2 regions of the Pseudoalteromonas sp. NZS127 genome follow, and region 2 is predicted to be linked to the other one. Evidence: riboswitches for the same ligand, from Rfam matches in the RefSeq annotation. Region 2 holds a riboswitch; the other holds the start of a gene.
The links. Region 2 has a riboswitch for cobalamin ahead of I6E78_RS13075 (TonB-dependent receptor domain-containing protein). Riboswitches for the same ligand answer to the same signal wherever they lie in the genome.
Positions count from the first base shown of each region.

Region 1: another riboswitch for cobalamin. It lies ahead of I6E78_RS00780 (ABC transporter ATP-binding protein); the one in region 2 lies ahead of I6E78_RS13075 (TonB-dependent receptor domain-containing protein).

Region 1 covers NZ_JADYWN010000001.1:145,129-161,090, forward strand. The annotation lists gene I6E78_RS00705 (RNA polymerase factor sigma-54) at 1-392, shown strand, start outside; gene hpf (ribosome hibernation promoting factor) at 419-706, shown strand; gene ptsN (PTS IIA-like nitrogen regulatory protein PtsN) at 711-1,163, shown strand; gene rapZ (RNase adapter RapZ) at 1,185-2,030, shown strand; gene I6E78_RS00725 (HPr family phosphocarrier protein) at 2,074-2,346, shown strand; gene mgtE (magnesium transporter) at 2,494-3,852, shown strand; gene I6E78_RS00735 (mechanosensitive ion channel family protein) at 3,940-4,896, opposite strand; gene yaaA (peroxide stress protein YaaA) at 5,029-5,808, opposite strand; gene tal (transaldolase) at 6,040-6,990, shown strand; gene I6E78_RS00750 (DUF3545 family protein) at 7,261-7,440, shown strand; gene ung (uracil-DNA glycosylase) at 7,497-8,159, opposite strand; gene I6E78_RS00760 (cobalamin-binding protein) at 8,156-9,031, opposite strand; gene cobO (cob(I)yrinic acid a,c-diamide adenosyltransferase) at 9,031-9,630, opposite strand; gene I6E78_RS00770 (cobyric acid synthase) at 9,614-11,104, opposite strand; gene I6E78_RS00775 (FecCD family ABC transporter permease) at 11,114-12,115, opposite strand; gene I6E78_RS00780 (ABC transporter ATP-binding protein) at 12,117-12,929, opposite strand; cobalamin riboswitch at 13,009-13,149, opposite strand; gene I6E78_RS00785 (porin) at 13,195-14,133, opposite strand; gene I6E78_RS00790 (LysR family transcriptional regulator) at 14,296-15,159, opposite strand; gene I6E78_RS00795 (DUF413 domain-containing protein) at 15,250-15,624, shown strand; gene rarD (EamA family transporter RarD) at 15,737-15,962, opposite strand, start outside.
Region 2 covers NZ_JADYWN010000014.1:53,262-69,223, forward strand. The annotation lists gene I6E78_RS13040 (hypothetical protein) at 1-31, shown strand, start outside; gene coaD (pantetheine-phosphate adenylyltransferase) at 45-539, opposite strand; gene I6E78_RS13050 (TetR/AcrR family transcriptional regulator) at 726-1,394, shown strand; gene thiI (tRNA uracil 4-sulfurtransferase ThiI) at 1,467-2,924, shown strand; gene I6E78_RS13060 (ketopantoate reductase family protein) at 2,950-3,852, opposite strand; gene I6E78_RS13065 (VanZ family protein) at 3,845-4,195, opposite strand; gene I6E78_RS13070 (YajQ family cyclic di-GMP-binding protein) at 4,359-4,841, shown strand; cobalamin riboswitch at 5,092-5,256, shown strand; gene I6E78_RS13075 (TonB-dependent receptor domain-containing protein) at 5,294-7,132, shown strand; gene msrA (peptide-methionine (S)-S-oxide reductase MsrA) at 7,203-7,739, opposite strand; gene I6E78_RS13085 (efflux RND transporter permease subunit) at 7,827-10,925, opposite strand; gene I6E78_RS13090 (efflux RND transporter periplasmic adaptor subunit) at 10,929-11,981, opposite strand; gene I6E78_RS13095 (DUF2982 domain-containing protein) at 12,226-12,933, shown strand; gene I6E78_RS13100 (hypothetical protein) at 12,955-13,287, shown strand; gene I6E78_RS13105 (Lcl C-terminal domain-containing protein) at 13,355-15,016, shown strand; gene I6E78_RS13110 (Lcl C-terminal domain-containing protein) at 15,026-15,541, shown strand; gene I6E78_RS13115 (ExeA family protein) at 15,689-15,962, shown strand, end outside.

The sequences.
Region 1 (15,962 bases), on a different contig from region 2:
TTAAGCAGCAACAAGCGTTTTTTGAACATGGCCCAGAAGCCATGAAACCTATGGTATTAAACGATGTTGCCGAAATAGTTGAAATGCACGAGTCGACTATTTCACGGGTCACTACGCAAAAATATATGCACACTCCACGTGGCATTTTTGAGCTTAAGTACTTTTTTTCAAGCCATGTAAGCACCGAAAATGGTGGCGAATGTTCATCAACTGCCATACGTGCCCTGATTAAAAAGTTGATAGCTGCAGAAAACTTAGCCAAACCATTGAGTGATAGCAAGATTGCAGATATATTGGCTGAGCAAGGAATTAAAGTAGCTAGACGGACAATTGCAAAATATCGCGAATCTCTGGCTATTCCCCCGTCGAATCAACGTAAAAGCTTGATTTAAGACGTACAACAAAGAGGAAAATGCTGATGCAACTAAACTTAACTGGTCGTCATGTAGACATTACAGACTCATTAAGAGACTATGTAAATAATAAATTTGCAAAGCTGCAAAGACACTCAGATCACATAACTAATGTGCATGTTATTCTCGATGTAGAAAAATTAAGTCAAAAAGCTGAAGCAACAATTTTTGTAAGTGGCGCTGAGCTATTTGCATCGACCGAACACCAAGATATGTACGCTGCCATTGACTCGTTGATTGACAAACTCGATCGTCAAGTAATTAAACACAAAGAGAAGTTTGCTCGACACTAACACTATGAAATTAAGCTCACTTATATGCCAGGACTGCAGCAAAGCTGTGGTCCTTTTTAATAGTAAAAAAAGAATTTTAGAATTCATCAGTGAACTCGCGCATAAAAAAATGCCGTATTTACCTCAGCAAGATATTCTCACTGCTTTATTGGCAAGAGAAAAGCTAGGTAGTACCGGTATTGGCCGAGGAATAGCAATTCCACATGGCCGTATGAGCGGGGCACAAGAGCCTCTTGCCTTAATTTTAATAAGCGAAACCGCTATTAATTTTGATGCAATTGATAATCGTCCAGTTGATATTTTTGTTGCGCTTATAGTGCCCGATGGCGATAACCAGCAGCACTTGAAAACACTAGCCACAATAGCTGATAAACTAAACGATAAAGAGTTTTGTAAGCAATTGCGTGCGGCAAAGTCTGATGAAGCGTTATACCAAGTTATTTTGGATCAATCCTAGTTACTAATAAAGGGGTGGTAAATGGAATTAATTATTATAAGTGGCCGATCAGGTTCTGGTAAGTCAGTTGCTTTACGTGTTGTAGAAGATTTAGGTTACTATTGTGTAGATAATATTCCGGTAAATTTGCTGCCTTCATTAGTGCGCAGTGTCTCTGATAACTACGATAAAATAGCCGTTAGTATAGACGTGCGTAACCTGCCTAAAGACCAGCAGCAGTTTAACGATATTCTTGAGTACTTACCCGACTTTGCTAAACCAACGTTATTTTATTTAGATAGCGACGATCAAACGTTAATCCGCCGTTATTCAGAAACACGTCGCTTGCACCCGCTTTCGATTGATTCGCTACCGCTAGATTTAGCAATAAAAAAGGAAAAAGAATTACTCGATGTACTCGTAACGCGGGCTGATCATGTCATTGATACAACCGATTTAAGTGTGCATCAACTTGCTGAATCTATGCGTGAAACCATACTCGGTAAAAAAGACAAACAGCTTATCATTACCTTTGAGTCGTTTGGCTTTAAGCATGGTATTCCCAAAGGTGCTGATTATGTTTTTGATGCGCGTTTTTTACCAAACCCACACTGGGAACCGGAGCTCAAGCCTTTAACTGGATTAGATCAACCAGTAAAAGATTATTTAGCTAGTCATAGTATTGTGCAAAAATTCACTTGGCAAATTCAAACCTTTGTACAAACGTGGTTACCACACCTAGAGCGTAATAATCGCAGTTATTTAACCATTGCTATTGGTTGTACTGGTGGTCAGCACCGCTCAGTTTATTTAGCGCAAACAATTGGTGAAAGCTTTGCTATGTCTCACCCTAATGTAAAAATTCGCCATCGCGAGCAAGAAAAATAATTCAATTTAAATAATCATCTGTTCAGCTTAAGTAGAGTATCTTATGCGCTTAGAAAATACATTTTTAATAAAAAACAAGCTAGGCCTGCATGCTAGAGCTGCTACCGTATTAGCACAATTAGCGGTACAATTTGACGCATCTATTACCTTATTTCAAGATGAAAAAGAAGCCGCTGGCGATAGCGTACTGGCTTTAATGTTACTAGAAAGCAGCCAAGGTAAAGAAGTAAAAGTAGTGTGCGAAGGACCCGATGCAGAGCATGCTTTACATGCCGTTGGCCAATTAATAGCGCAGCGCTTTAACGAACAAGAATAGTAGGCACTTTATTTAAACCAAGTAAACGAGCTAAAATATAGGGTTAGTGAAACCTTAAGCTAGTTTGGCTAAAAAAAGTAAGATAAACTGAACGAAGTTAATGACTAACTTCTTCCCTAACGTTATAAAAATAAATTAAGGACGCCAATGCCCGAAACTTTCGAACAAGACTATCCACTACAACAATTACAACAAGTGACCAAGTCACTCAATAGTGGTCAGTTTGTTCAAGTTAGGCGCATGCTGGCAAAAACAGCTCCTTGTGATACCGCACTTTTACTAGAATCATCACCACATAAAGTTCGTCGCCTGCTCTGGCAATTAGTTGATCCAGATGTACAAGGTGATGTCCTTGAAGAACTCTCTGAAGATGTACGTTTAGGCATTATTGCCCAAATGGAACCTAAGCACATTGCTGCTGCCACTGAAGACATGGGCCACGATGACTTAGGTGAAGTACTGCGAAGCCTGCCTGACACGGTTTATAAAGACGTGGTTAGCGCCATGGACATTCAAGATAGAGAACGTGCTACGCAAGCACTCTCCTATCAGGAACGCTCTGCTGGCGCGCTGATGAACACAGATACAGTAACCATTCGCCCTGATGTAACCCTAGATGTGGTACTGCGTTACATTCGTCTGCGCGGCGAACTCCCTGAGGGTACCGACGACCTTTACGTTGTCGATAAGCATAACTGTTTTTTAGGCGCTTTATCGTTAAGCACCTTACTAACCAATTCGCCCGAAAAAATTGTTCACGACCTAATGGATGAAGACTGTGAGTCTATTCCTATTTCGATGGATGAAAGCGAAGTGGCGCAGTTATTTGAACGTCATAACTGGATATCAGCCCCAGTAGTTGACGACAACGCCCAGCTACTTGGCCGTGTTACTATCGATGACATTGTTGATGTAATTCGTGAAGACGCAGAGCATCACTTATTAGGTTTAGCGGGTCTTGATGATGAAGAAGATACCTTCGCACCGGTTTTAAAAAGCTCAAAAAAACGCTCTGTTTGGCTAGGTGTTAACTTATTAACGGCTCTGGCAGCCGCTTTTGTTGCCAGCTTTTTTGAAGGCACTTTAGCAATACTGCCTATTTTAGCCGTGCTTAACGGCATTGTCCCCTCAATGGGTGGGGTGGCCGGTAGCCAGTCATTAACCTTGGTTATTCGTGGTATAGCAGTGGGTCATATTAACCAAACTAACCAACGTTTTGTAATGATAAAAGAGCTAGCCATTGGTGCATTAAACGGTATTTTATGGGCTGTTTTAATTGCCAGTGTTATAGCCCTATGGCAATGGGACTTAATGCTTGGCGCGGTACTGGCGTTTGCAATGTTTATGAACTTAGTTGTTGCGGGTGTGGCGGGTGCGTGTATTCCTATAATACTTAAACGTATGAAAATAGACCCTGCACTTGCTGGCAGTGTAATACTCACTACAGTAACCGATATAGTAGGTATATTTGCCTTTTTAGGCACCGCAACTTGGTTGCTGGTTTAATAAATAAACCAGCGCACATTACTGTGTAAATACGCGCTGGTTAAAAGTAACTTTTACGCAATATAATTTAACCAGCGTTCAGGTTATCTAGTCTTCTTTATTGATTGTAGAGCCATCGGCTCCTTCTTGCTTTGACGATTGTGTATTTACTTTATTACTTATTATTGCATCGAGGTTTTCGCCACCTTTAACCCCAAAATCTAAACTACGTATTGGGAATGGAATACGAATATCAGCCTCATTTAGTGCTTGCTGTACTGCCACAACACCTTTGTGGCGTACTGTCATAAAGTCTGGCTCACCAGGGTATTTAATCCAAAACCACAATAATAAATTAATACTACTGTCGCCAAAACTCTCTGCGTATACGGCCGTTTCATCTTGGCGTATTACAAACTCAAATTGATTAATTTTATCCACAATAACGTTTGCGGCTTTTTCTATGTCTTCTGTTAATGAAATTCTTACCGGCACTTCTATGCGTCTAACGCCTAGCGTGCTGTAGTTTCGCAATACATTTCTAAATAGTATTTTATTAGGCACTAATATTTGCTGCCCATAAAAGCTCTCTATTAGTGTATTACGTAGGTTTATTGAATGCACAGAGCCAAACACATCATCAGTTTTTATTACATCACCTGGTTTAAATGGCTTACGAATACCCATAGCAATACCTGCTATTAAGTTTTCGGTCATATCTTGAAATGCAAAACCAATCGCTAAACCAACAATACCGGCACCAGCTAGTAATGACGTTACCGTGCCTTTTAAGCCCATAAAATCCAGTGCTATAAACACTCCTACACTTAATATCAGCACTTTAAATATAGAAGCCATTAAATCAGCTATCTGTTTTGAATCGAGGGAGCGGCGCAATAAGTTTTTCATTAAGTTACCGGCAAAGCGAGCCAGCATAGAAAATAGAATGACAATAATAACTGCCACAATAAAATTAGGAATATGGCTTATAACGACATCAAACCACCCTCCGAGCTTTTCTTCGATAAGTTTTTCGGCGTCGCTAATTGAGGGAATACTAAACATGTAACTTGCACCTATTGATTTATAATGTGATTAGAATCAATCTTGAATTCGCATATCAATTGCAAGTATAGCGCCAGTATTAAAAAAGCCATGCTGTGCATGGCTTTTATAGATTAGGTAAAGGTTTAAGTTTTAGCTTTGTTCATCGCGTAAAAATACTGGCTCAAGCTCTTTCACACTTGCTTCGGCGCTAAAGTAATAACCCGCTACTGTAAACTCTTTAAGCAGGCTTAGCTGAGTTACTTTATTTTCGATGAGGTAACGCGCCATCATGCCTCGTGCTTTTTTAGCGTAAAAACTAATTACTTTATATTGACCATTTTTACAGTCTTTAAAGTGTGGAGTAATTATTTGTGCATTAAGGGCTTTTTTATCAACCGCTTTAAAGTACTCGTTTGAAGCAAGGTTAACTAAGTATTGGGCGTCCTCGGCTTTTAATACCTCGTTAAGTTTATTGGCAATTACACTGCCCCAAAACTCATACAGGTTTTTACCACGACTGTTTTCAAGCTTGGTGCCCATTTCAAGGCGATACGCTTGCATTAAATCAAGCGGCTTTAAAAGCCCATATAAGCCCGATAATATGCGTAGGTGGCTTTGTGCGTAATCAAGCTGATTAGCCGTTAGCGTGCTAGCATCTAAACCACCATATACATCGCCATTAAAGGCCAGTACCGCTTGTTTAGCGTTTTCTGTGGTAAATGGCTGTGCCCACTCACTAAAGCGAGCAGCGTTAAGCCCTGAGAGCTTATCGCTAATTTTCATCAGGCTGCCAATTTGCGCAGGGGTTAGTTCACGGCATACTTGCATCAGTGCTTCGCTGTGCTCAAGTAATTCCGGTTGAGTGAACTTATCGGTTGCAGGTGGCGTGGTGTAATCAAGATTTTTTGCAGGTGAAATAACAGTGATCATAGTTAGCTATTGACTTGTAATTTATTTAATGTCAATTTCAACATTAAATGAAACGAAAAGCACGTTTTGTTTAATATTAAACAGACTGATCCTACCTTAATAATTCATACATAACCGTTTTTATATTGATAAGGACATAAGACCTATCAAGCATTACTTCGCTGTTGCAGTATGGTGTAATATTAAAGTAGTTTAGATTTTCTTTTAACTTGCTTGGAATGAGGAAAGCAAATGACTAACGCGCTACAAAGGCTAAAACAACATTCATCAATCGTGGCCGACACGGGTGATATTGAAGCAATTAAAAAGCATCAACCAGAAGACGCAACGACCAATCCGTCATTGTTATTAAAAGCGAGCGAGATTGAAGCCTATAAGCCTTATTTAAATAAAGCATGGAGCTACGCCAAAGAAACCGAGCAAGATCCAGCGAAGCAACTAGCGCTAGCATGCGACTACTTTGCGGTATTATTAGGTAAAGAAATTAGCGCTATTGTACCTGGTTATATTTCTACTGAGGTAGATGCACGTCTCTCGTTTGATACCCAAGCAACTATTGATAAAGCGCACACGCTACTTAGTCTTTACGAAAAAGAAGGCGTAAGCAAAGATAAAATCTTAATTAAAGTAGCCTCTACTTGGGAAGGCATTAAAGCCGCTGAACAACTAGAAAAAGAAGGTACTAAATGTAACCTTACTTTATTGTTTAGTGATGCCCAAGCACGTGCTTGCGCCGATGCTAACGTATTTTTAATCTCGCCATTTGTTGGTCGTATTTTAGATTGGCACGTTGCTAACGGTATGGAAAAACCGACCGACCCACTGCAAGATCCTGGGGTACAATCGGTACGCAGCATTTTTGAATTTTATAAACGCCACAACTACAAAACGGTAGTTATGGGTGCAAGTTTTCGTAATACCGGCGAAATTATTGCCCTTACTGGTTGCGATAAGCTAACTATTAGCCCCAATCTTTTAGAAGAGTTGGGTAACCTTGAAGATGCACCAGAATACTTACTAGCAAAAGATGTTGCGCAGCAGCCAAAACCGGCACCGCTTAGCGAAGCTCAATTTCGTTGGTTGCATAACCAAGATACTATGGCGACTGAAAAGTTAGCTGAAGGTATTCGCTCTTTTGCTGATGCTCAAGAGCAATTAGAAGCACGCTTTAAAGCCATGTAATTGGCTCAAACGCTTGTATAAAAACGTCGCAGTTGCGACGTTTTTTTATGCTGGTAATTTATATGCAAAAAACTTATAAACCCATCATAAAGTAAAGCTTCATCAACAGATCACACTTTAGTAACATAAATGTCACTTTTATATTCTATTTTAGCTAGGCCTATGGTATAGGTATTCGCGAAGTTAATACCTATTGCGTTAAATTAGTGAGCCGTTATAGCTTATGTTTTTAATAAGACTGGTATCAAATGCAGTCTAAAGGAGATATTCATGGATAGCCTGAGCAATATAATAGAAGGTCCTGAAACAAAAAAGGAAGCTTCTCAAAAAAATAAAAAAAGAAGATGGCGCGAAATCGAAGCAATACAAGAAAAGTATCGTTTACGCAAAGAACTACAGGAGTTGGACTACTTTACAGACAGTATAGCCGTTAATGAGCTCGACTTTTAAACGACTAACTAAAAGGCCCGCATTACTGTGCGGGCCTTTGGTTTTAAAAGTTAAAATTATACTTGCCAAATAATCGGCGTTTTACCTTGAGATTGCAATAACGCATTCGTGGCTGAAAAATGCCTACAACCAAAAAAACCTCGATGAGCAGACAGTGGCGATGGGTGCGGCCCTGCTAAAATATGCTGGCGTGCGCTATCAATTCCCTTACCTTTTTTTTGTGCATGAGCACCCCACAAAATAAATATTACGCCTTCACAATGGGTGTTTATATGCGCAATAACCTTATCGGTAAATTGCTCCCATCCTAAGTGTTTATGCGAATGGGCTTGGCCTTGCTCTACCGTAAGTACTGTATTGAGTAAAAACACTCCCTGCTCTGCCCAGCTTTGCAAGTAACCATGGGTAGGAATAACAAAATCGTTTATATCGCTAGCCAGCTCTTTATAAATATTTTTAAGCGAAGGTGGCAGCTTTTTAACCTCAGGTAATACTGAAAAACACAAACCATGCGCTTGGCCTTCACCGTGGTAAGGATCTTGCCCTAAAATAACAACGCGTATATCACTAAGCGGTGTTGCAGCAAATGCGCTAAACACTTGCTCTTTTGGAGGATAAACAGCAACACCTTCACTGCGGCGCTTAGCAACGTAGTCGAGTGTTTGCTGCATATATGCTTGCTGTAATTCTTGCTTTAAAAATGCAGTCCAATCGCTCATTGTATGCTCTTTATTTGTTGACGTGATACGTCTATTTTATCACACATATCGGCCAGCCCATCTAGCATACGCGCTGAAAAACGATGTAGTAAGTCGGCATTTACAGATAAAAACTGCTTATTTTTTACTGCGGGTATTTCTGGCCATTGCTGCCAATTAATAGTAGGTTGCGGTGTTGCTGATTTTTCATCCGGAATAATTATAATTTGCGGCTTAGCCACAATCACATTTTCTATGCTTATTTGTGGATAGTCGGTGCGGCTATTTGCAAATACATTGGTTACTTGGCAAGTGGCTATTAACTCACTTATTCCGGTATTTTTCGACACTGTCATCATCGGCTCAGACCAGAGTTGATAAAAGCCAGTGAGTTTACTTTTACCCTGTTGCTTGGCTTTAATGGCTGCAAGTTTAGCATTAAATGCTTTTACCACTTGCTCGCTTTTTTTAATGTTACCGGTAAGTTTTCCTAGCATAAGCAACTCATCGGCAATACCTGTAATTGTCGTTGGATCAGTTAAATAAAGCTTAATACCTAAGCGCTCTATTTGTGCTAAATCATCGCTTTGATTACCACTTTTCCAAGCAATTACTATATCAGGCTTAAGGACTAAAAGCTTTTCGATTGAAATACCATAGTAACCGCCAATACGGGTAATACCTTTTGCCGCTGCAGGGTAGTCGGCGTAATCAACTGTGCCAACAATATTATCTCCCGCGCCTATTGCATACAGGTTTTCTACTATGTGCGGGGCCAGTGCCACAATACGCAGTGTTTTAGCTGGCTGTACTTTATCAATTTGTACCTTGTTGGCCTGCGCATGCTGGGATAAACAGAGTAACAATAGGCCAACAACAAGCTGTTTAAACATTAGTAATCAAAACCTTGCAGAGCTTTAACACCTGCATCAAATGCATGTTTTACATTACGCACTTCGCTTACTGTGTCAGCCAGTTCTATTAATTTACGATGGGCTGCGCGGCCGGTAATAATAACCGACTGCATTGGCGGTCTGTTGCCAATCGCCTCTAGCACTTCATCTACATCAATATACCCATAGGTTACCATGTAGGTAAGCTCATCGAGCAGCACTACATCTAGGCTTGCATCGCTAAGCAGTCGCTTTGATTCTTGCCAAGCAGCTTGCGCGGCTGCGGTATCGCTCTCTTTGTCTTGGGTATTCCATGTAAAGCCTGTGCCCATTACCACAAACTCCACACCCGCACCCTGTAACAAGTTACGCTCTCCGCATTCCCAAGTGCCTTTTATGTACTGACACACAGCGGCTTTTTTTCCATGGCCAACACAACGTGCTACCACACCAAATCCTGAGGTCGACTTACCTTTGCCATTACCAGTTATAACTTGAAAAATACCTTTTTCTTGTTGCGCTGCAGCTATTCGTGCATCAACTTGATCTTTTAATTTTTGTTGGCGTTGCTGATGTTTATCTTTACTTTGTTCGCTCATGATTATGCCCTTCATAAATTTTAATAATGTGTGCAATATTTAAATGCGTTTCACACATGGCAGCTAAACGCTCTAGTTGCTGCTCACGGTGCTGGTTAATATTAACCGGATTAATAACTGTATCGGCTTTGAGCCACTTTAATATTTGCAATGTGGCACTCGCTTGATCAAATAAGCCATGTAAATAAGTACCCGCTATGGCGTTATCATCACTAATAAACCCATCGGCTGTAAAGCCATTTGGGTGTTCATTAAAGCTTAAAAATGGTTTATTAAGTGCTTCACCTTGGCTAATGCCTGCATGAATTTCGTAGCCACTACAAAGTGTTTGCTGGTTATTTAATTGCATAGTCGCGGTTACATTACTCAATATTTTTTGTGCTGTAAGTGTGCTGGTAAAATCACTTAAAGCTAGCCCCGGCATATGCTGTAATGATGACTCAACACCTAGGGGATCATTAATACTATTGCCAAGCATTTGCATACCACCACAAATACCGAGCACTTTACCACCATAACGTAAATGGCGTTTTATTTGTGTATCCCAGCCTTCATTTTTTAAAAAGGCTAAATCACTTAATACGTTTTTACTCCCCGGTAAAATGATCAAATCAACATCGGGGATCGCTTGTGTATGCGCTACATAATTAATATTTATATTGGGATGTAAGCGCAGTGCATCAAAGTCAGTATGGTTGCTGATGTGCGGCACAAGCAGCACGGCAATATTAACGCTGGCATTAGTTAGCGTATTATCAATAGCAATTGCATCCTCAGCATCTAATGCAAGGTCGTGTAAATACGGCAATACGCCTAACACCGGTTTACTTGTGTACTGTTCCAGCCAATCAAGTCCACTTTGTAATAAGCTTATATCGCCTCTAAAACGATTTATTACAAAGCCTTTTACCCGCGCTTGCTCCGACTCACTCAACAATGCCAAAGTACCCACTAAATGAGCAAACACACCGCCTTTATCTATATCGGCAATTATAATTACGGGGCAGTCAACGGCTTCGGCGTAGCCCATATTAGCAATGTCGTTGGCTCTGAGGTTTATTTCGGCTGGGCTGCCCGCCCCTTCCACCAGCAATAAATCAAAACGTTTTGCTAAACGGTTATGCGACGTGAGTACTGCATCCATAGCTACTTTTTTATAATCGTGATACGCCCCAGCTTCCATATTACTTATGGCTTTACCATGAATAATAACCTGCGCGCCAGTATCGCTATTTGGCTTAAGTAATATGGGATTAAAGTCAGTTTCAGGGGCTACCTTTGCCGCTATAGCTTGCAGTGCTTGAGCACGACCTATTTCACCACCATCATCTGTAACTGCACTATTTAATGCCATATTTTGTGGCTTAAATGGCGCTACATTTAGCCCTCTATTAGCAAATACTCTACACAGCGCCGCAACCAGTGTACTTTTACCCGCATCGGATGTGGTGCCTTGCACCATTAACGTTTTCATTTTATAGCCCTACACCTGGCGCTTACGAAAATACAATAAGCTTAAAAAAAACACGCTACCAATAGCTGCAGTAATAACCCCAACGGGTAACTCTTGATTAGTTAATAACGTGCGCGCTAGCACATCAACCCAAACCATAAAAGTACCGCCCACCAAACTCGTTACCAGTAAGCCAGATAAGCTACCTTGGGAGATAAAAAAACGCACTATATGCGGCACCATTAATCCTACAAAGCCAATTCCGCCACACATAGCCACTAACACTGCCGTTATCAGCGAACTTAAAACTAGCATCAATATTCTAAAGCGATGTACCCGCACACCCAGTGTTATAGCACTTTCATCGCCGAGCAGCATGGCATTTAGTTGGCGCCTAAAACTAAGCATTGTAAATGTACACAATACAATAACCACAAAAGGTAACCACAGCGTTGCCCACTGCGCTCGTGCAAAACTGCCGAGCGTCCAAAATAAAATAGCCGCAACTGCCTGAGGATCGCTCCAGTAAAGTAATAAACTGGTAAATGCGCTAAATAAAAATGACAAGGCCACACCTGCCAGCAGCATAGATTCTACTTGCCCACTTTGCTGCCGCCCTGCAATCAATATAAGTAAACTCATAGCCACTAAACTGCCAGCCAATGCCGCTGCCGATAATGCAAAGCCCGCACTAATGCCCACAAACGCCATGAGTATAACTACCCCCAAAGACGCCCCAGACGATATCCCAAATAAATAAGGATCTGCTAACGGATTACGCGTCACGGTTTGCAAAATAAGCCCGGCAATGGCTAAACCACTGCCAGCTAAAAATGCCAGTAATGTGCGTGGCATTCTTAATTCAACAATAATTCGAGTGTTAAAGGAGCCCTCTGTTGAGGTGAAAATACTTTTAAATACATCAGTTAATGATATGTCGGCAGCGCCATAACTCAGCGCCGTAAATAACGTAAATAATGCAGCTAGTACTGTGACTAAAAGTGCTATTGAATGATTGTTAAGCATGCGCATATTATTCATACCCATAAAAGTAAGTAATATGTGGAATAACACCACCTAGTTTAGACATTTGCGGGTGGTGGCTTACTTGTGCACATACACCAAATACATCATTGAGCATGTCCTCGCTGAGCACATCGATGGGAGAGCCTGTATTAACAATTTCGCCGTGATTTATAACCACCAGCTCATCGCACATAGCAGCGGCTAAATTTAAATCATGAAACGATGCAAACACAGTAACGCCAAGCGATTTAGCCAACTCCATTACCTGAATTTGATACTTCACATCTAAGTGGCTGGTTGGCTCATCCATAATTAATAGTTGCGGTTGCTGCACCATAGCCCGAGCAATTAATGCACGTTGTTTTTCTCCTCCCGAAAGCGACTCAAAACGTTGGCTTGCATGATCCTGCAAGCCAACTCGCGCTATAGCTTGGTTTATTTTTTGTGTGTCGGCTGTTGTGGTGGTGCTAAATAATGCTTTATGCGGGGTTAACCCAAGTGCAACCACATCTAATAAAGTTAAATTAAATTGTGATGGGGTTTCTTGTAAAACAACCGCAACCTGCTTTGCGTATTCATGGCTTTTTAACTGCCAAATATCGGTATTATTAAATTTAATTTGCCCTGCAGTGGGCTGATTAAAGCGATACAAACACCGCAGTAAACTAGATTTACCTGCGCCATTGGGGCCAATTAAGCCAACGAACTTACCTTGCTTTATTTGCAAATTAACATTGTTGAGGATAGTTTTACTGCCAATATTCCACGACACGTGATTAACGCTTAACAATGGTGTATTTAATGGCGTTTGAGTTTGCAATAGTTAGCCCTAGGCAGGAATGCGCTCACTAACAATGCAACTAACTATGGCTAGTACATAATTTGAAGATGAGTAAACCCGCTCGTTAAAATAGTTTATTTGTATCTGACTTAAAGCGTTATGCTAATTACAGTTGCGGGAACAGTTGAGGAGTTGCACCTCATTCCAAATGAATACTCTATTATGGGCGGCTAAGTAAATAATTTAAAGCAAAAAAAACCGCACTTAACAAAGTACGGCTTAAAAAGGCAGTGCTAAGCGCTGCTTAAAATTTATATTCTATACCTACACCTAAGTAGTCTTGGTCAACGTTGTTGTCCATATCGAAATTAGAATAAAAACCAAATAATTTAGTGTTTTTATTTAACTGATGATCAACACCTGCCGAAATAGCCGTTTTGTCATCACTGCCTTTAAAATCCATTGCCTGGTACTGCAATTTAAAGGTATTGCTAGCCATAGTGTAAGCCGCACTTAATAAATAACCGTCGGCCTCACTACTGCCATCAACTTTTTCTTGCGTTTGATACATAGCGCCTAATTTAAAATCGGCTACTTTACCTTGTACTGATGCGCGCAATACATCGTAGCCGTTCACTTCGCTATCGGCAGCAATAGCGGCATATATTGCGCTCTTTTTAAGGGCTGCGTCACCATAAGTTACTGCCATTGAATAGCCATTTTCAGCACCTGCTGAATCGCTATCCTCTGCAACAAACGTAGCCAAAAGCTTAAAACCTTGGTAAGAATTAGAGGCATAAGAAACACTACTGCCCATTCTATTTTCACCTTTAAAGGCATTTTTAATGTCGCCTTCAAGGTCGCTAAATAAATCAACTTTACCTTGTGACTGCTTAAGCGCGGTATCGTTACGGCCAATAACAACTTGGCCAAACGCGCCTTTTAAACCTATATACTGATTACGAGCAGAGATATTGTCGTCATTATCACCTTTTGAGTCGGCGTCAGAAACATCAACTTGAAATTCAAACTTATAAACAGCTTCTAAGCCATCAGATATTTTTTCAGACCCTTTTAAGCCCAAACGTGATTTGTTACTTTTAATTTCGGTAAAAGACCCCTCACCATCATCCGACGACTGTAGTGTTACGTTCGCTTTACCGTAAAAATCCACTTCAGCAAGCGCATTAAAAGACAAACCACCTAATAAAGCTACACATAAGCTCGACTTTACAAATTTCATGTTATTTCCTCGATAATCACAACAGACTCGTTTTTAATGCAACAGGAGTTTGGCATTGTTAAATGACAAAAATATTACAGACGTCATATTTTTACACTTTTAAATTCATAAAAACACATAATAGTTGCAATCAAACGTACATATACAGCAAAACCATTGGCCTTACTCAACGGGTAACTTAGGAGTCATTTGGGTTAATAAATTTACTAATGTTTCTATTAACTCTTTTTGCTCATTGTCTCTGTGATAGGCAACAAATATATCGCGCGAGGTGGTTTCTACGTCTTTCACATGAAATAACTCGCCTTTTTCTAAATGCGCTGCAACAAGTACTTGAGGAATGAATGCACTCCCTCCGCATTGCAATATTAAATCAAGTGCTATACGCCCTGTACTTGTTCTAAAGTAAGGTGGGGTTTTGCCAGTAAACTGGCGAGCATGCCACAGTGAGAATGTCGTGCCCCAGTCAACATATACGTACTGGTTATCAAAAAAGTTATCGTAACTGGCAGTATCAAACGCGCTTACCGGTATAATGGGTAGTTCACAAATTCGCTCAACCACCAGCTCATCAACTTTTGGTGGATCAAATAAAATAGCTAAATCTAAGGTGCGCTCTAATAACAGGCGGGTACTTTCTTGTTGTGCTTTTACCTCAGCCACCAAAGACACACCGGGCATTGCCGATACAATATTAGTAATACCAAACTGTAAAAATGCATCCCAAATGTTTGGTGTACCCGCTAGGCAAATTTGTTTATGCATATTATCGGCAAGTGCCACATCTACTTTTGCTCTTTGCATGCCGGTAATGATCATTTGTGCATGGGGTAATAAACGCTCACCTGGCGCTGTTAGTTGAATATTATTGCGCTGGCGAATAAACAAATTAACACCAAGCCCTTGCTCTAATTGACGAATTCTAAAGCTTACTGCAGACTGCGTGATATAAAGGTTTTCAGCCGCTTTGCCAAAGTGACGAGTGCGTACTACCTCAACAAATGTTTTTAATAAATCGATATCCAATTTTTTATCCTCACGATAAAAATAACTTGTTTAAAATATTTGCAAACTTGCCGCATACTCCAGCAATTACCAAGGTATGAGGGTACAACAATGAGCAATGATATTTCACTACTTCGCCAAGCATTTGTTAGTCAACGTCAGTTTTTTGATGATCAAAACTTCCCACGCGGATTTGGTCGCAGCGGAAACTTTACCTTATTAGAAGCCAGTATATTAGAGCAACACGGTGTTGTTTTAAAAGGCTTACATAATAAAGCCCTAGAGCCACAAAATGAACATCAGCAACAATTTGTCGCTGTTATTAGTGGTGCTTTAGAGCCAACCAATGCAATTGAGCGCGCTTGGGTTAAATACTTAAAGTTAACAACCAGCAAAGCAAAGTTCCATACATTATTTGGCCGCTCAAAAATAGCGACCCCAGCACCAATAAGCCAAGACTATTACGCCGAGTCAGACAGTATGTAATTGCTTAAACTATTTAATTTTTACGTTTTAAACTTAAATAGTTAAACATACACCAAGCCTAGCGCGAGTACAAAATACATCGCGCTACGGGCTTACTTAAGTTAACTAACTTTTAAACCACGCCTGAGGCAACAATAGCGGCTTTTTTACGTTTCCGAGATTGCCTAAAAGAGTCCCAACTAAAAATAGCCAATGCACTCCAAATACAAACAAATGTAACTACTCGCTCGGCATCAAACACTTCACCGTAAAGCATTACAGCTAATATAAACATCAAACTTGGCCCTATGTACTGAAAAAAGCCTAAAGTGGTGTATTGCAAACGCTTAGCAGCGCCG
Region 2 (15,962 bases):
CTATATGCATAGAGCTAGCGCACTTAAGTAATGCGCTCGTTAGCTTATTTACTGTAGCTGCAACCTAGCTTTTTATTAAGTGCAGCCATTACAATAGGGTCTACAAATTCGCTTACATCACCATTATGGCGTGCCACTTCTTTTACTAAGGTTGACGAAATAAACGAATTTCGCTCTGACGGGGTTAAAAATACACTTTCTAAATCTGGGTTTAGGCGTCGATTCATATTCGCTAGCTGAAATTCATAATCAAAATCAGAAACCGCTCTTATGCCTCTAATTAATACATTAGCATTGTGATCGCGTGCCAAATCAGCAAGTAAACCTGAAAATCCTATCACTTTTACATTATCTATATGAGTTAAAAGAGTATTAGCTAGAGCTACACGCTCATCAAGGCTAAAGCAAGGCTGTTTACTGGGGTTATGAGCAATAGCAACGATAACAGTATCAAACATTTTTGAGGCACGTTGAATTAGATCTGTGTGTCCGTTAGTTAGCGGATCAAAAGTACCTGGATAAATTGCAGTGATTTTCATAAAGTATCGCTATGTATTATTTTTAGCATTAGTGTAACAGTGTTTTTTATACAAATCAGCCTAGTAAGTGGCTTTAATTGTCACGACTAAGCTATTACACAGAGTGTTTAATTATGCTGTTTTTGTTTATACTAGACAACTTATTGTACGAATTGTAACTTGTTGAATAAAATAGAGTGTTAGTATATGAATACCAAGGATAAAATAATACACACCAGTATTTCATTGTTTAATGAGCATGGTGAGCGAGCGATATCAACTAATCATATAGCCTCGCATTTAAACATGAGCCCGGGTAATCTTTACTACCATTTTAAAAATAAAGAAGACATTATTCGCCATATTTTTGCGCTGTATAGTGAGCACTTGAGCACTCACTTTAAACCTATAAACAAAAATGATGATGCATTTAGTCAGTTAACGGTATATCTAGATTCGCTATTTGAACTGATGTGGCGCTACCACTTTTTTTACGACAATTTAGGCGATATTTTGGCGCGAGATACGCAGCTTAAGCAGGCTTATATTAATTTTCAACTAGAGCTGTTAGAGCAGGTGCGTAAAATAATACTTGGTTTACGTGATAGTGAAATGATTGCGATTAATGAGCAAGATGCGCTCGAACTTGCACATACGCTTAAATTAACAGTTAGTTTTTGGACCCCTTATATTAAAGCCCGCAGGCTCAGTGGCGCACTTGCCGAGCAAGATATTTATCATGGTATTTTAAAAGTATTAACTTTATTTAGAGCCTACAGCACAGATAAAAGTAGCGATAAAATGAACCAGTTACGCGAAAAATACACGCAACTTGCTCACTCAGCCCCAAGTATTCCGGCTGCTCTTAGTTCCTAGGCGTTAATTTTTTTGCTATAATCGCGCGCCCAATGCCTGGGAGCGCGAATTCCCGCAGTCTAAGAGTGAACTATGCTTAAATTTATCGTCAAACTACATCCTGAAATTGCCATCAAAAGCCGCTCGGTTCGTAAACGCTTTACCAAAGTGTTAGAAAATAACATTAAGATTGTACTGCGCCGTATTGACGAAAAAGTACAAGTTAGAAACAACTGGGACAATATCTCAGTAGTTACCCTACTTGAAGGTGAGCAAACACGTGCCACTTTTATTGATAGCCTAGCGCGAATTCCGGGTATTGTGCAGTTTATAGAAGTAACCGAAACGAGCTTTGAAACGCTTGACGATATTTATAAAAAAACCATTGAATTAGTTGGTCACACCATTGAAGGTAAAACGTTTTGTGTACGCGCTAAACGTATTGGTAAGCATGACTTTACTTCAACGGAGTTAGAGCGTTATGTGGGCGGTGGACTAAATCAGCATGTTGCCGGTGCAAGCGTAAAGCTAAGCCACCCAGAAGTAACGATACGCCTTGAAATAAAAGACGAGAAAGCTTACATAGTATCGCATACTCACCTTGGCATGGCAGGCTTCCCGCTGCCAACACAAGAAGATGTACTATCGCTTATGTCTGGCGGTTTTGATTCGGGTGTAGCCAGTTATCAAATGATCCGCAAAGGCGCTCGTACGCACTTTTTGTTTTTCAATTTAGGGGGTGCGGCGCACGAAATTGGTGTTAAACAAGCGAGCTACTACTTATGGAATAAATACAGCTCAACTCATAAAGTTAAATTTATTACCGTTGATTTTGAACCAGTAGTAGCAGAAATATTAGAGAATATTGAAAACAGCCAAATGGGTGTGGTGCTTAAACGCATGATGATGCGTGCAGGCAGTAAAGTGGCCGAAAAATTAAATATTCAAGCCTTGGTAACCGGTGAAAGTATTGGTCAGGTTTCTAGCCAAACATTAGCAAATTTAAGTGTCATTGACCGCGTAACCGAAACCCTTATTTTACGCCCGTTAATTCAACACGATAAACAAGAAATTATTAATATTGCACGTCAAATTGGTACGGCCGAAATGGCCGAAACGATGCCGGAATACTGTGGTGTTATTTCTAAAAAGCCAACTGTTAAAGCTAAAATAGAAGTAATAAAAGCAGAAGAAGAGAAGTTCGACTTTGATATTCTTAATACCGTAATAGAAAACGCACGAGTAATGGATGTGCGCGATATTGATGTAGAAGCTAAGCAGGAACTAAAAGAAGCTGAGTCGGTTGCCGATTTACCAGCTGGTGCAGTGGTAATTGATATTCGCTCTCCAGAGGAAGAAGAAGCAGCACCACTGGAAATTGATTCTATAGAAGTGGTGCATTTGCCGTTTTTTCGCTTAGCAACTAAGTTTGGTGATTTACCAAAAGATCAAGACTATTACTTGTATTGCGATAGAGGTGTAATGAGCCAGTTACAAGCGCTTATTCTACACGAACAAGGCTTTACTACGGTAAAGGTATATCGCCCGTAAAAGTTAACTATTTAAAAAGCGTGGTTTATACCGCGCTTTTTTTTGCTGCAATTTTAGCTAAAAGTTCATCGTTAAAAGGGGTTTTAATATTATGAAGCTTACCTTGCTCGCTAATGTACCCACAAATCGCCATTATTTCGGTTGCTCTATTGTGAGCAACATCTTGTTGCATAGATGAGAAGTTCTCTGCGGTACGTGCCATCACATCATACGCACTGCTCAGTGCATTGATTAACGTTACATCAAGGTTTTTTGCCTTAGCAATATTACATGCTTCGGTTAGTAGGTTAATTATAATTGAGCAATATTGAGGCTCGCGCAACTGACCATTTTTAATGTTATGTAGCGCACTTAGCGGATTTATTGCTATGTTAACTAATAACTTATTAAAACGTAGCTGCTCAATATTCATAGACGCATTTAAAAGGGGGATCGCGGTTAATTGATCCGCCATAATTTTGCTATTTTTAACACCTAAGTTGTTACATCCGCCAATTATACTTTGCCCATTACCAGTGTGCTGTACTATATATTGGTTTGATTTAAACCCAGCCATACTCGTTGTTAAAAAATAAAGCGCTTGGTGTTCATTGAGCTCACATTTTAACTGCTCTACATTACCCATCCCGTTATGCGAAAGCACAACAGAGCAATGCTGAGGCAAAAACTGTTTTATTTGTGCAAATGCGCTTTGCACTTGAAAGGCTTTTACCGTAAATAAAAACACATCAAATTTAGGTAAACTATTAAGCTCATTTAATGAAATAAAAGAGGCATTTATTTTTTGTGAAGCACTGTTGTCACTACTGTAAAAGCGAGTGTTACTCGTACTTTTTCGGGTTAACACGCTTACACTATGCTGCGCACTTAAAAAGTGGGCTAATAATAAGCCTATTGCACCGTCGCCAATAATAAGAATTTTAGCCATGAGAGTTCTTTTTACGTGGGGTTAAAATTGCTTTGATTATAAAGTAGCTTGCTGCGCCGGCAAAATCTGCAATAAAATCTGCGATTGATGCTTGCCTATATGGAAGTGCGTCTTGCATTATTTCTATTGCAGCACCGTAACCGGCTAATAAAAGTATTTGTGCGTATAAAGGGAGTTTAAACGCTTTATCCATTATTATGGCAAGGATGAAAAATATCCCAAAGTGGGCTACTTTATCAACATGAGGAAATAGGTTGCCAACCCCTTTTATTTCTTTCGCAAATAAAAAGGTAAACACCACAATACTAATTAAAAAAATTGCTTGATAAACACGCCTTGTCACAACAAATCCTAAAATCGCTTAAAAAAGAAACCGTAGTATATCAAACTAATTTAGTATCGCACCTGAACAAGATGCATAAAAGTGTAAAGATTTATAGTTTTAGCGTTATAATCGCTTTAATAAATTAAGTATAAAATTAAGATAAAATAGTTAGGAGAAATCAATGCCTTCATTTGATATTGTATCTGAAGTAGAAATGAACGAAGCTAAAAACGCAGTTGATAATGCAAACCGTGAACTAGAAACTCGCTTTGACTTTAGAGGAGTTGATGCATCGATTGAGCTAAATGATAAAGTAATTAAGCTTAAAGCCGAAGCTGACTCTCAGGTTATACAATTATTTGATATTTTAGCGAGTAAAATTTCTAAGCGTGGTATGGATGTATCAAGCCTTGAATTGCAAGATATTAGCCGAGCGGGTAAAAATGTTTTTCGTAACGTTGGTTTAAAGCAAGGTATTGAAAAAGAGATGGCTAAAAAAATAGTTAAAGCCATTAAAGATTCAAAAGTTAAAGTACAAGCCGCCATTCAAGGTGAAGAAGTACGCGTAACAGGTAAAAAGCGAGATGATCTTCAAGAAGCTATGCAAGTAGTACGTAGCGCCGATTTAGGCCAGCCATTTCAGTTTAAAAACTTCCGCGATTAATAAAACAGATTACAGATATTATAGAGATTAGGAGACTAATTTTTAAAAAATTTGTGTTAAAAAAGCCAAGCTACAGCAATGAAGTTTGGCTTTTTTGCTATTAGTAACTTGATATGTAATCTAACTCTTTTACAGTGATTGTTGAGGGTTTATATCGTTAAAAATCAAACTTTGGCTATATAGACGTCTATTGACATTTATAAACAAAATACTCACAATAGCGACCTATTTTCAAGGTGCTTGCTTAATACCTTTGTATACGTTTCAAAGTATTGAAATTAACAGCAAGATAATCGGGAAGTTGGTGCGTTTTCAAGACGATAATAACCCCAACACTGCCCCCGCAACGGTAAAGTATTAGCAGCTATTATAGTGTTGACTGAGTCCGGAGACCGGCCTTGAAGTAATCTTACTTATTAACATCTTTGCGGTGGGCAAAGGTAGGGGACATCATGTTAAATAAAACCGCTCTAGGTGTGGCAATTTCGGCTGCACTTTCATTTTCAGTATCTGCAACAGTGCAACCAATCGAAAAAATTACCGTTACAGCTAATAAATTCGAACAACCTATTAGTAATGTGCTGGCCAGTGTTAGTGTAATTGACCGTGCTGATATTGAAAAAAGTAATGTGCGAGACTTACCTAGTTTGTTGGCTTCTCAAGCTGGTTTTCAAATTAACTCAAATGGTGGCTTTGGCCAAAATTCAGGTGTTTCGCTACGCGGTTCAAGTTCACGCCATACCCTTATTTTAATTGATGGTGTTAGAGTTGGCTCGGCTACTCTTGGCTATAAAGGTATTAGTAATATTGCCCTTAATACTATTGAGCGTATTGAAGTTGTTAAAGGTTCTCGCGCTGCTGTTTATGGCTCAGATGCCTTAGCTGGGGTGATTAATATTATTACTCGTAAAGCTGATAATATTCGCTTAGATGCTACTTTTGGCAGCAATGCTTATCAAAGCTACCAAATGGCGGGTGGAACAAATATAAATGATTTAAGTGCATCATTTAACGCTGGAATTGAAAAAACCGATGGTTTTGATGTACTGCAAAACCATGCACCAGATGAAGACGCTTATGAGAACAAAAATATTGGCTTCAATATCGCTTATAACGATGACTATTTAGGCAAGCTAACCGTACAAACTCAGTATAATGAAGGTTATGCTCGTTATGATAATCAGTACAGTGCAGCAGACAGCAGTGATGAAAGTAATGATTTTGAAAACTACCAAGTATCATTAGGGTGGAATAAAAGCTACGAAAATCAAATACACCATATAGCATTCGCATTTTCTAGCGATAGCCAAGATAACACCAGTGAAGGTGTGGTTAGTATGTACGAAACTAAGCGAAATCAAATTGATTATACTGGGCAGTATATTGTCTCAGATGAGCTTAATATTAATGGTGGCTTGAACTGGTACAAAGATAAAATAGAAACCAACGCAGGTAATTATGATAAAGATAGCCGTGAGGTTTTTGCTGGCTTTTTAGGTGCGTATTACGATGATAATACGGTTTTAGCTAATATCGCAGTTCGCCAAGATCATGACCAACAATTTGGTGATAAAACCACGTATACAGCAGCGGTAGGTTATCATTTAAATAAGTTTGCTACGTTTAGAGCAAGTCAAAGCACGGGCTTTAAATCGCCTACCTTTAATGATATTTATTTTCCAGGTTCAGGTAACCCAGACCTAAAACCAGAAACGTCTGAGAATAAAGAATTAGGTTTGTTGTTAAGTTATCAAGATATTGCTTTAGAAGTGTCTATTTTCCGTAATGATTTTGACAATAAAATAGCGTGGGCACCAACACCTGCAGGCCCTTGGCAGCCAACAAATATAAACGAAGCGCGCCATGAAGGCATTGAGTTTAGCTTTTCGCAACAACTAATGGGTTTTGAGCATGCATTTAACTTCACTTACTTATCTGCAGAAGATTTAGAAACGGGCCAAGAGTTAGCTTATGTATCAAAAAATACCTTTAACTGGTCTTTAAATAAAGGGTGGGGAGATTTTGATGCGGGTATCGATTTGCAGTATCGTGGCGATAGGAAAGGTAAATTAACAGATTTATCTTCATATACATTATGGAACCTAGTCGGTAACTATCAAGCAACTGAGCAGTTAAGCTTTTCTTTACGGGTCGAAAACCTGTTTGATAAGCAGTACGATGAAGTTGATGCCTATGGTATTGATTTAGATGGCGATTATATAAATGATGAATTTTATTACTATAACACCGCTGACCGACGCTTATTTATTGGTGCTGCATACCAGTTTTAATATGTGCTACGTAGCTTAAACTTAAAAGCTCGCTAAATTAGCGAGCTTTTTTGTGCGTTACAAAATGGGTTTACTCAGCTAAAAACTCTTTAAATTCGGTTTCGAATTTATGCAATTTAGGGGTAATTAAAATACTGCAATAGCCTTGGTTTGGGTTTTCGTTGTAATAATCTTGATGGTAATGCTCTGCTGGATAATACGTGGTGGCAGGGCTAACCTCAGTCACTATTGGCTCGCTTACCTGGTTTTGTAATTGAGCGATCACCGCGTTAGTAAGTGTTAGCTGTGTTTGGTTGTGATAATACACAACACTGCGGTATTGTGTGCCTATATCGTTACCTTGGCGGTTGAGCTGGGTGGCATCGTGCAAAGTGAAAAACATTGCTAGTAATACTTCAAAACTAATAATAGTGTCGTCAAATTCAATTTGCACTACTTCTGCATGGCCGCTAGTGCCTGAGCATACTGACTTATAGGTAGGAGTGTCTGTGTTGCCACCAGTGTAACCCGAGCTTACATTTAATACGCCGTTCACTCGTCTAAATGCGGCGTCTATACACCAAAAACAGCCGCCACCAAAGGTAGCGACTTGCGTTGTTGAACTCATAAATACTCCAAAATAGCTGTAAGTTTAGATTATGCAGAGCATAAGTCTAAAGCGTCGTAACAACAAGGTTACGACGCTATTAGGAGGTTAGATCTCTTCGAATGGCTTTTTAGCGGCTTGTTTATCAAGTTTTTGCTGCAAAAACTCAGGTGACTGTGTATTGCGCGCAAGTGCATAGTAAGCAGCAGGTACTACAAACAGAGTCAGTAGGGTTGATACAACAACACCGGTAAACACTACAACACCAATTACCATACGGCTTTCTGCACCCGGGCCCGAGGCTAAAACCAGAGGTACCGCACTCATTACAGTGGTTAATGAGGTCATAATAATAGGGCGTAGGCGCTGCGTAGCGGCTTGTAAAATAGCTTCGCTAAACTCTACGCCTTTGTCGCGTAGTTGGTTAGTAAACTCAACAATTAATATGCCGTTTTTAGCACTTAACCCTATGAGCATCACAATACCTATTTGGCTGTAAATATTGAGCGTAAGTCCTGTGGCCCACAAGCCAAACATAGCACCCATTAAGCCAAGGGGTACGGTAAGCATTATTACAAAAGGGTGCATAAAGCTTTCAAACTGTGCCGCTAGTACTAAAAAGGTAACCGTAAGTGCTAAAATAAACACGTAGGTCATGGCCGAAGCACCTTCATAAAACAACTGCGATTCGCCTTTGTAGTCAATCGCGCCATCTATGTCGTTTTCTTCCATGGCCACTTTGTTTAAAAAGTTAAGTGCTTGCTCAAGTGTATAACCATCGGCTAAGTTGGCGCTTAAGGTAATTGCACGCATACGGTTGTAGCGGTTTAAGCGCGATGCGGTAGCTTCTTCTTTTAAGCTAATTAAACTATCAAGCGGGACTAGCTCGCCACTGCGTGATTTAAGATAAATGTTTGATATATCAGTAGGGTTGGCAAAGTCTTCTTTAGTGCCTTTTAAAATAACGTCGTACTCTTCGCCGCGATCTATAAAAGTAGTAACACGACGCTGACCTAGCATAGTTTCGAGTGTACGCCCTACATCAGATACAGAAATACCTAAATCGGCCGCTTTGTTTTTATCTATGCTGACTAAAAACTGTGGGAATGTTTCTTTGTAATCATGATCGATTCTAACCAGTCCTGGATTTTTCTCAGCGCGCTCTATAATACGGTCGCGCCAATCGGCTAGTTGTGCGTAATCGTTACCTTGTAGTACAAACTCGATTGGGCGTGATGAACCACCGCCGCCAATGCCTCGGCGCATAATAGCAAAGGCTCGCACGTCGGTAACTTCCTGCAGTTTAGTGCTTATTTCGTCCATTATTTCCCAGGTAGAACGTTGGCGTTTGTCCCAATCGGCCATACCTACAATTGCTACACCGCCACTGCCGCCCCAGCCTGGTACGCGCACAAGTACGCGGCTTAGCTCACCAGATTCAGAGTAAGGCATTAAGCGATCTTCAATTTTACTCATGTTAGCGGCATTGTTCTCATAACTGGCGCCTTCAGGGCCGCTCATCATAACAAAAAAGGTACCACGGTCTTCTTTAGGTGTTAGCTCAGAGGGTATTTGAGTAAATAATGAATAACTAACAAAGCCAGCTAATAATAAGCTGATCATTAAGCCCCATTTGCGGGTCATGTTAGAGGCAAGTGAGTTACGATAACTAAGCTCTACCTTAGCAAAAAAGCGGTTCATCGACTGGCTAAATTTACTTTCTTTTTCAGAGGCTTTTAATACTTTAGAACATAACGCAGGTGAAAGAGTAAGTGCTGTAATACTTGAGAAAAACACTGCGGCACTTACCGCCATAGCAAATTCAGTAAATAAAGCACCAATACGGCCATCCATAAATACTAAGGGTACAAATACCGAAATAAGCACTAAAGTGGTGGCAATAATTGCAAAGCCCACTTCGCGCGCGCCTCTATAAGCGGCCAATAAAGGAGGCTCGCCAAGCTCTATGCGGCGATGAATGTTTTCTAACATAACAATGGCATCATCAACCACTAAGCCGATTGCTAGTACCAGTGCAAGTAAAGTAAGTAAGTTAATGGAATAACCCATAGCGAGTAAAAACATAAAACTACCCACTAACGCCACCGGCACAGTAACTGCAGGGATTAAGGTGGCACGAATATTACCTAAAAATATAAAAATAATTAATACAACTAAGCCCATAGAAATAGCAAGGGTGCTGTATACCTCATTAATCGATTCTTTTATAAAAATAGATGAGTCGTAACTATCCTCTATAGTGGTTCCTTCGGGTAGGTTACGTTTTATTTTTTCAAGTTCGGCGCGGGCGTTATCAACCACAGTTAAGGTGTTGGCTTTAGCTTGCTTTACAATGCCTAAACCAATCATATTGCGGCCATTACCACGAAATAAACTCTCGTCATCGGCGGCTTCTAGTTGTACATCAGCCACTTCACTTAAGCGTACTAGGTAACCGTCATCACCGCGTTTTATTACTAGGTTTTGAAAGTCGCGCTGATCTTTATAACTGCGGGCTGTACGTACAGTAAAGTCACGGTCAACCGATTCAATTTCGCCAGCGGGTAACTCTACGTTTTCGGTGCGTAGTGTTTGTTCTATATCGCTCGCAGTAATACCGCGAGCAGCCATTGCTTGGCGGTTTAGCCAAATTTTCATGGCGTATTTTCGCTCACCACCAATGCGTACGTTAGACACACCATCAACTACGGCTAGGCGATCAACAATAAAACGCTGTGCGTAATCAGATAATTGCATTGAGTTCATGGTTTCGCTGTTTAGCACAAACCATACAATAGGGCTTTCATCGCTGTTAGACTTAGACACCTCAGGCGGGCGAACTTGTTCAGGTAGGCTATCTGCGGCGCGGGCAACACGTTCACGCACATCGTTAGATGCAGCATCTATATCGCGCTTAATATCAAACTCAATCGTAATATTGGAGCGGCCATTACGGCTCGATGAGTTAATACTTTTAATGCCTTCAATACCCGAGATACGGTTTTCGATGACTTGGGTTATTTTGGTTTCTATAATCTCTGCAGAAGCACCTGTATATTCGGTACTAATATTAACAATAGGTGTTTCAATATCAGGGTACTCACGCAGTGGCAGCATGCTAAAAGCAACGAGCCCAAAGGTGAGTAAAAGTAGGTTTATTACAATCGCAAAAACAGGGCGTTTAACGCTAATATCGGTAATTTTCACGGGTTATCCCTTCACGCTAACTTTACTGCCAGAGCGAATTTTTATTAGCCCTTCAGTTATAATTTGCTCACCATCGGCTAAGCCTTCATCAACAGCAACCCAGCCGTTATTTCTGCCCGCAATATGCACTTCAACACGATTAGCAACACCGTCCAAAATTTGAAATACGTAATGTTTGTCTTGTAGCGGAATAATTGCTTTTTCTGGAACCATTAATGCTTGGTTACTACTTAGCTCTAACGCTGTTTTAAGTAGCATACCAGGGCGAAGCAAACCTGAATTATTTGCAAAGCTGGCGGTTACTTCTACGCTACGCGTTACCGAGTCAATACGCGAACTAATATGCGTTACTTTACCGATAAAGGTTTGATCTGGATAAGCATCATTTTGAGTGAGCACTTTCATGCCGGTAGCTAATTGCGCTAAATATTTTTCAGGTACTTTAAAGTCTACTTTAATGATACTTATGTCATCGAGGGTGGTAATAATTGAACTGTTATTTACATAGGCACCAATCGATATTTCACGCTTGCCCAACATGCCAGAAAATGGCGCGGTAATGGTCATTTCAGCTAGCTTGGTTTTAGCGCTTTCTAATTGTGCTTGGGTGGCATCAACTCGTGATAATTGCTCTTCAAGTAACGATTTTGCTGTTGACTGAGAACGTGAAAGTTCGGTAAGTCTATCGAGTTGGCGTTTTTCTTCGCGTAAATTAATATTTAGCTCTTTTACAGCAATTTGTTCTTGTTGGCTTTGCAGTTGTACTAGCTTTTGGCCTTTGCTAACTAGGTCGCCATCTTCAAAGAAAATATTAGTCACGTAATCACTTTGTGCGCTGGTAATATATACAGCTTGGTTAGCGCGAGCGCTACCAATAGCTTCAATCATTACTGCATTTTCTTGCGAGGTAACAGTGTGAGCAGACACTTGCGTGGCCATTTGTGAAAAATCTGCTTGTTCACCTTGGCTAGCGGGTAAATATAAATAAACGCTAAATATTACGAGTAGCGTAATAATAAATGGAAAAAGAGCTCTACCTGATTGTCTTGAGTACATTGCTTTAATACCAAAAAATAAATTATAACTATTGTACGAAATAACACCGAGAAAAGGCGGTATTATGTCCCATTAATTTGTGAATTAAGCGTAAAAGTTATAATAATTAATTAAATAAACTCATGCTTGAGCTTTAAAAGGTATTTTATGAAGTTAAATACGTCGTGCAAAAAATGTTTAATGCTCAGAAAAATAGCATTGTGGGGCATTATTATGTTCATTTTTTACAGTGTTTATTATCAATATGGATGAGTTTAACGCTATGCAAATTAAGTATCGTGCGCAGGGAGCTAAGCATGGCATAGAAGTATTAATTGTTGGTGCGATTGGTTTGTTATTCATTATGCTGTTTAATTTATTACGCCCTGGTGAAATTAGCATTCTAGAAATTTTTTTAGTTAGTTTGTGTATTGCAGCAATAACAATTGGTTTTTTTAAAACCCAAGAGCCATTTTATAGCTTAGTGTTAACCACTGAGCAGTTAACTTATCAGCACAAATATGGTGTTTGGCATTTAGCTCATAGTAATTTTAAATCAAGCGGAATACCCAAAATAGCAGTAGGGCTTGAGTACTTAGAGCTTAACGTGGTGGGAATTAAGGTAAACGATATGGATGAGTTTTTAACGGGTTTAGCCCCAAGAATCGCAGGGAAATTATTGATAGAGCAGCGTCATTTATTTATGCAACTAATTCAAAAGAATTGCAAAAATGGCGATTGCCCATCAGAATGGCTGGTAGAGGATACACAATATAGATCTAAAAATGGAATTAGCTATAATGGGTTAATAGCAATGTTTGCCAACAGGGCTAAGCATTTGCAGTTACTAACAGGCTATGAGCTATTATTACCAGCGAGTGTATTAGATAGAAATATTTGGGAATTTAGTGCTAACTTAAATGCATGGCAGCGCGAACCCCTTAAATTTATAGCGTCGCAAGTAAGTAATTAAAACGCGGCAGTAGGAATAATAATGAGCCAAGAAAGAGCTTTTTTAAAAAGTGGTCGTAATACCATAATACATAAAGACAAAAAACTTGATTTAGTCATTGTTAATTCTGAGATCCACCCTCGAATTAAAGTGACCCAAAATGGCTTAGAACCATTTAAAGAAGAGCTGCCAAAAAACCGCCGTGACGCAAAAGAGCGTTACTTAGAAGTTGTTTATGTTGGTAGCGCCGATGTGTTTGGCGAAGAAAAACGATTGTTATTTATTCAAGCCCTTGATGGGCGGGAATACAAGGTTGATTACAGTAAAATAGGTACTAAGTTATTTGTACGTATTCATCAAGATAGTTATTTATAGTACTTAGTGGCACTTTTATTGCTTTAAATAATTATTAATTATTTTTTGATATAAAAAGGTGCTTAGTATGAGAGCAATTGCGTTAATCCCGTTATTGTCGTGTGGGCTATTGGCTGCATGCGGAGGTGGGGGGAGCTCTGATGATGGTGATAACACTCAAGCTTCAGTATTTGCAGGTAACGATTTGCAAATTATTGAAAAAACCGATTTTACTATTACTGCAAAAGGCTCACCTACCGAGGGTACGTTTACTTGGCAGCGCGTAAGCGGCCCCATTGTTGATGGATTTCCGCTCGATGGTGCAGTGCAAACTATTACCGCGCCAGATGTAAAAGCAGACAGTGAACTGGTGCTCAGAGTAAGCTATCAAACAACCGGTGGTGGTTTAGTACATGACGATATTAGTATTTTTATTACTTCAAACAATCAATTACCCCAAGCTGTAATTACTCAAACAGCACCGCAAGTATTGCCATCGGTTTATAACGATACCGTAACGCTAAGCGCAGCAGACTCAACAGATCCAGATACAAATGGTCAAATTAATAGCTACTTGTGGCAATTAATATCAGGACCAGCCCTCAATATTAATAGTTTTACTAATTCTACCTTAAGCTTTAGCCATCCACTGCTTGAAAACCATACAAATTTAAAGTGGTCATTAACGGTTACCGATGATGAAGGGGGAGAGTCAACCTCTGAATATGACATGACTTTAAATAAAACAGCGCAAGTTGTTATTGCCAATGCCGGGGCTGATCAGCAAGTTAGCGAGTTTGATAAAGTAACCTTAGATGCAAGTAACAGCGCTGCCGCAACCAGTACTTATAAATGTGACTGGCAACAACTAACCGGCAAAGCGGAAACATTCGCTAATAGCAATCAATGTATTACTACTTTTTATGCCTCAGACATAGACACTAACGCCACTTTAAGCTTTGAAGTAATGGTTACTGATTCAAAAGGGCGCACCGCAAACGATAGTGTATTTGTAGATGTTGCACCTAAAGCGCTTGGGTTAATAAACGATACAGGTGTAGGGGAGTGTTACAACAATACTCAACGTATAAACTGTGTTAGTAAAGATTTTCCAAATCAAGATGCTGAACTTGGTCGAGACAGCTTTGCGAATCGTTTAGCCAAAGTAGGGCAAGGTAATTTAGCGTTTGATTACACCAAACTAAATGAGTTTGCCGATGAAGTGGCTGATGACGCACCAAATTTTAGTTGTATTCGCGACAACGTAACCGGTTTAGTGTGGGAGGTTAAAAGCCCTGTGTCAGGTGTGGTACCTAACACTACATTACGCGATGGGCAAAATCTTTATACATGGTACCTTACTGAATCTGCTATTCCTCAAGTAGGCGGAGCAAGAGGCGCAGCTAACTCCAGTTGCCCAAGCAATACTGATTGCGGATTGCAAAGCTATATACAAGAAGTAAATGCGCTAGATTTTTGTGGTGGCACAAATTGGCGAGTACCCACTTACACCGAGCTACTAAGCTTAGTAGATTATGGCAAGCAAGGGCAAAATGTATTAATAGATAAGAGTATTTTCCCTAATACGCCTGCGGTTAGTTTACTGGGTCACTTGCGTTATTGGACCTCTCAAACAGCGGTTGATGGCACCAGTTTATCGCAAGCTTATATTATAGATATGAGCGATGGTAATGACCTTGCTTATCCAAAAGGTAATATTGCTTATGTTCGTTTAGTTAGAAGCCGTTAGGGGAAGTATATGAAATTTAAATTAATAACTACATTTGCGGCAATGAGTTTAAGCTTTAACGTAATAGCTGGGGTTTGTTATGACTCTGTTACGCAAACAACACCAACAGAGCGATTTACAATAAATCCCGATGGCACAGTGTCAGATAGCAAAACAGGTTTAATGTGGCAGCGTTGTAGTTACGGACAAGTGTATAACAATGCTACAGCAACATGCGAAGGCTCTACACCATCATTAACCTGGCAAGCTGCATTGCGAGGCGCAGTTAACGATACAACGGCAAGTTATAATGACTGGCAAGTACCAAATATTAAAGAGTTAGCAAGTATTATTGAACACAGATGTACAGAGCCAAGTATTAACGAATCGGTGTTTTTGGGCACAAAGCTACAAAACTATTGGACCAATACCTCAGGTGTAAATACGATTAATTCTGCTTGGGTTTATCAGTTTGACAGTGGATTAAATAGTTTGCACGCTAAAACCAGTAGTGTTTATTTGCGCTTAATGCGTTACGAAAAATAATCCAATATAAGTAAATGCACAGCTAAGTTGAAAGCAGTGCTTTTTACATTAATTTACGTTATTTCAATAATAAAAGAGCCTGAGTGTTGTCACTAAGGCTCTTTTTTTGCCATTATGGAGGGGATTTATTTACCAAGGAATACTCAGGTGTATTTAAGCTATTTTGGTTTGCATGAAAAACCCTTTTCAATCTCGCCTAATCCCCATTATTTGTTTTTAAGTGAGCGACATAAAGAAGCGTTAGCGCACCTTACCTATGGACTAGGTGAAGACGGCGGCTTTGTATTATTAACCGGCGAAGTGGGTACCGGTAAAACAACCATTACTCGCAGTATGCTAGAAAAACTGCCAGAGAATACTCAAGTTGCGATGATCCATAATCCGGCATTATCAGAGCTTGAGCTCTTGGCGAGTATTTGTG